One region of the Dermacoccus sp. Ellin185 genome, then DNA from elsewhere that is predicted to be linked to it. Evidence: riboswitches for the same ligand, from Rfam matches in the RefSeq annotation. Region 1 holds a riboswitch; the other holds the start of a gene.
The links. Region 1 has a riboswitch for S-adenosylmethionine ahead of HMPREF0321_RS10635 (aminotransferase class V-fold PLP-dependent enzyme). Riboswitches for the same ligand answer to the same signal wherever they lie in the genome.

Region 1 (2,192 bases):
ACCGTACGGCGCGTAGGCCTTGTGGCCGGACAGAGCGACGTAGTCGATGCCCCAGGCGTCGATGTCGACGCGGCGGTGCGGGGCGAGCTGCGCGGCGTCGAGAGCCGTCCGCGCCTCATGCCGGCGGGCGACGGCGGCGAGGCGCTCGATGGGCCACACCTCGCCCGTCACGTTGCAGGCGCCGGTGATGAGGACCAACACGGGAGCATCGTTGTGGGCGCGGAATTCCGCCAGAGCGACGTCGAGGTAGCCCTCAGCCTCGGCGTGAGAGTGAGGGATCGGCAGCCGCGTCGTCCGCTCGTCCGCCCACGGCAGCAGCGCCGCGTGGTGCATCGAGCGGAACACGAAGACCTGCGTCTGTTGCGGCAGACAGTGGGCCAACAGGTTGAGCGCGTCCGAGGTGTTGCGCGTGAAGACGGTGACGTCGTCCTCGCGCGCGCCGACGAACGCGGCGACCTCCTGCCGAGCCTCCTCGTACCACCGGGTCGTCAGCTGCGACGCCCGTCCCGCACCGCGATGCACCGAACCGTACGTGCGCAGGGTCGTGTCGACGGCCCGCGCGGCGGCCTGCAGCGCGGGAGCCGTCGCGCCGTGGTCGAAGTTCGCGTGCTCGACGACGCGCCCGTCGAGCGTCGCGACGCCGAGATCGGCGCCGATCGTGGCCAGGGCGGCATTGGCCTGCTGCGGCGCGTCCGCGCGATGATAGGTAGCCGTGGGCGTCTCGCGACGGGACCCGCCGGGGTGCGCGGGCTGGGTGTGGTGACGCTCGGGGTCCGCGACGGGAGTCCCGGGGGTTACGGCGTGAGCGGGGCGGGTCGTGTGGCTCGCAGCGTGGCGGCGCGCGTCGGAGTCAAGGATCGAGAGAATGGCAGAACGGGGCATCGAGGCTCCTCGAATCAGGGGCCTCGCCGTCGCCAGATGGCTCGGCCCGCGCTTGCCGACACCGGTGCTGGTGGCGGCCAGGTCGTCACCCGGAGCACCCCACCGCGGTGGAGGGTTGCCGTCCAGCAAGCCGGGGCTGTGCGCTGGAACTCATGACCTACGTGAACGCTCGCACCCGGCCCTCCGCCGCGTCCACCGACGTGCGGCCAGAGGTTCGCATCGTGAGATCACCTGTGGGATCGCGGATGGCGAGCGCCGCGCGCAAGAGTCGGCGTCTCGCGGTGGGGATGCCCGTGGTCCCCCGGGCAGCTGGCGGCGCCTCCGACACGGGTCAGGGCGCTGTCGGATGCGAGCGCGTCAACGCGCCAGCGCGTCGGGACGCGGATTCGAAGGTGTCGAGCCGACCCGCCGTCACCATTGGACCCGTGTCACGGCGTGGGTCCGCGAAAACGGCCGGAACCCCCACTAGCCTTGCGGGGTGGCGACCCGAAACAGACCAGCGAACGACAGCGTCCTCGTCGCGAAGAAGGCCTCTTCGCAGCCGCGCGCCAAGAGCTCGCGCCCGGCCGGCGCATCTGCGGCCTCGACGACGCGCGCCCGCACGACCCCGCCGAAGTCGAGCGCACCACGTTCGGGCGGCACGACGAAGAATGCACCCGCGCGCAAGACCGGCTCGTCGCGAGGGGCTGCTGAAGCGCGTCCCTCCGCGTCCGGTCGCGCTGCTCGTGGCGCGTGGATGGGTGTTTCGCACGTCGCCGGCGGCACCGTCCGCCGCGTCGGCGCCGCCGCTTCTGACCTCGAACCCGAACACCGTCGCGACGGGCTCGGTTTCGCCCTCCTCGCCCTCGGCATCGTCGTCGCTGCGCGGGAGTGGTGGGGGCTGCCCGGCATGTTCGGGGACGTCGTCCACGCCGTCGCGGCCGGCACGTTCGGCGTCATCGCCTACGTCCTGCCCGTCGTCCTCACCGGCATGGCCATCCACATGTTCCGCCACCCGCGGGGGCACCAGCCGACCAACCGCATGACGATCGGGCTGACGATCCTCGCGCTCGGCTCGACGGGGATCGCCCACCTCGTCGGCGGGCGTCCGTCGACAGGGGATTCGACCGCGGTGCGCGGCGCAGGCGGCATCCTCGGCGTCATCACGGGAGGGCCGCTGTCTGCCGCGCTCACGGTGTGGGGCGCGGGCATCATCCTCGCGCTCGTGTCGTTCTTCGGTTTCCTCGTGCTGACGCGCACGCCCGTCAATCGCATCCCGCAGCGCATCCGCGAGGTCGAGGCGCAGATCTTCGGCCACCCCCTCGATGAAC
Region 2 (2,192 bases), on a different contig from region 1:
CCCAGAGACCCGCACCGCGTCATGTCAGTTCGCACCGTCAGGCGGCCGCGCCACCCGTCAGCCCGTTGACGCCGACGGGCTTGTCGCCCCCGACCGTCACACGCCTCATGGCGCGCGGGCCGAGGTTGGCGTCGACGTAGTCGCGGTTGGCGTAGTGCGACGTCGCACGGTTGTCCCAGATGCCGACGTCGCCGGGCGCCCAGCGGTGACGGATCGTGTGCTCGGGCTGCGTCAGGTGCGCATACAGCGCGTCGAGGATCGCCCGCGACTCGGCCTGCGACACGCCGACGACGTGGGAGGTGAAACCGGGGTTGACGAACAGCCCACGCCGTCCCGTCTCGGGATGGACGCGCACGACGGGGTGCTCGACGACGGGCAGCTCGGTGACGACCTTGCCGTTCCATTCCTGCCCACCATGCTTGCGCAGGTACGCGCCCCATTCGCGGTTGCCGTCGTGGGCGGCGATGAGCTGGTCGACGAGGCCGCGGAACGGCTTCGACAGCGAGTCGTACGCCGCCTGAGCGTCGGCCCAGGAGGTGTCGCCGCCGTAGTCGGGCAGCGTCACGGCGCGCAGGATGCTGATGGCCGGCGGCTCCTTCATGAACGTGACGTCCGTGTGCCACTCGTCGGAGAACGAGAACTCGGGGTCGGAGGAGTCGATCGAGTAGATCTCCTTGCGCTCGTGCGTGCTCGCGACGGGGTGACCCGCCGTCAGCTCACCGAGCAGGTTGCCGAGGCGCACCTGCGCGTCGTCGTCGAACGCGTCCTGACCGCGGAAGAAGAGCACCTTGTGCGCGAGCAGCGCGCGGCGCAGGTCGAACGCTATCGCGTCGTCGACCTGCGCGAGGTCGACGCCGTGGACGATTGCGCCGAACGCCGGGCCGAGGCGTTCGATGCGCAGCCCGGGCGTCGCGACGGTGCCGCCGTGGCGCGCCGCTGCGCCGCTCGCGGAGTCGACGTTCGTGTCGGGCGTGGTGTCGAGGAGTGTCATGGCAGACCCTTCGTTGCGCTTGCCGCCGCGTCGGTCGACGGGCGGCCGGGTCGTTACTCGGGGCACCCCGGCGCACCGTGTGCGTTCGCATGGGGGTTGCCGCCCGGCCAGCCGAGACTTCGCGCCGGGGCTCGTGACCCACGCATAACGTAGCACTCACCTATTCAAAATAGCGAGTTATGCAAAGGGGCTGCCCGGGCACCGGACGCGCCTTCGGGTTCCAACCACGCCCGGCACCGTGCGCGGCATCACGACACGGCTGCTACGGGGCGAGTCAGTGCTCGCGATCCGCCATCTCACCCGCCGTCGCTGGCCCGGGGCGATGCCCGGCACACGACAGCGGCCGACGACCTCGTCGAGGTCGTCGGCCGTCACCGTGCGCGCAACAGGTCAACCCTGCCGACGCGACGCCCAGTGCGAGCCCAGCGGGTAGCCGCCGTTGTCGCCGTTGTCGGTCGTCTTCGTGGCGAGCACCTGGTGCAGGTGCAGCCAGCCCTCCTCGAACCCGAGGCGTGAACCGGCCATGTAGATGCCCCACACCTGCGCGGTCGGCAGGCCCGCCTCGGCGACGCAGAAATCCCAGTTCGCCTCGAGGTTGCGGCACCAGTCGCGCAGCGTCAGGGCGTACGACAGGCGCAGGTTCTCGTCATGCTGAACCTCGAAACCGGCGTCGTGGCACCCACTGATGAGCCGCCCCGGCGAGGCGAGCTCGCCGTCGGGGAAGACATAGCGATCGGTGAACGGCTCCGGCTTGGCCGATGCCGAGTCGTCGCGACGCGTGATGCAGTGGTTGAGCAGGCGGCCACCGTCGCGCAGCTTCGAGTGCAGGAACGAGAAGTAGTTGGCGTAGTTCTTCACGCCGATGTGCTCCGTGAGGCCGATCGAGCTGACGGCGTCGAAGCCCGTCTCGGTGACGTCGCGGTAGTCGCCGTGGCGGATCTCGACGAGGCCCTCGAGGCCCGCCTCACGCACGGCGCGCTGACCCCACTCGGCCTGTTCCTTGCTCAGGGTGACGCCTATGACGTGGACGCCGCGCTCGCGAGCGGCGTGCATCGCCATGCCGCCCCAGCCGCAGCCGACGTCGAGCAGCCGTTGGCCGGGCTGCAGGTCGAGCTTGTCGGCGACGAGGGCGAACTTGCGCTCCTGCGCTTCCTCGAGGGTGTCGTCCAGCGTGTCGAACACGGCGCACGTGTAGGCCATC

Region 2: another riboswitch for S-adenosylmethionine. It lies ahead of HMPREF0321_RS12930 (TauD/TfdA family dioxygenase); the one in region 1 lies ahead of HMPREF0321_RS10635 (aminotransferase class V-fold PLP-dependent enzyme).

Annotation. Positions count from the first base shown of each region.
Region 1 covers NZ_AEIQ01000095.1:338-2,529, reverse strand. Annotated here, with positions in the region: gene HMPREF0321_RS10635 (aminotransferase class V-fold PLP-dependent enzyme) at 1-882, opposite strand, end outside; SAM riboswitch class IV at 926-1,040, opposite strand; gene HMPREF0321_RS10630 (hypothetical protein) at 1,348-1,548, opposite strand; partial or broken gene HMPREF0321_RS10625 (DNA translocase FtsK 4TM domain-containing protein) at 1,619-2,192, shown strand, end outside.
Region 2 covers NZ_AEIQ01000115.1:103,394-105,585, forward strand. Annotated here, with positions in the region: gene HMPREF0321_RS12930 (TauD/TfdA family dioxygenase) at 38-991, opposite strand; SAM riboswitch class IV at 1,002-1,130, opposite strand; gene HMPREF0321_RS12935 (cyclopropane-fatty-acyl-phospholipid synthase family protein) at 1,382-2,192, opposite strand, start outside.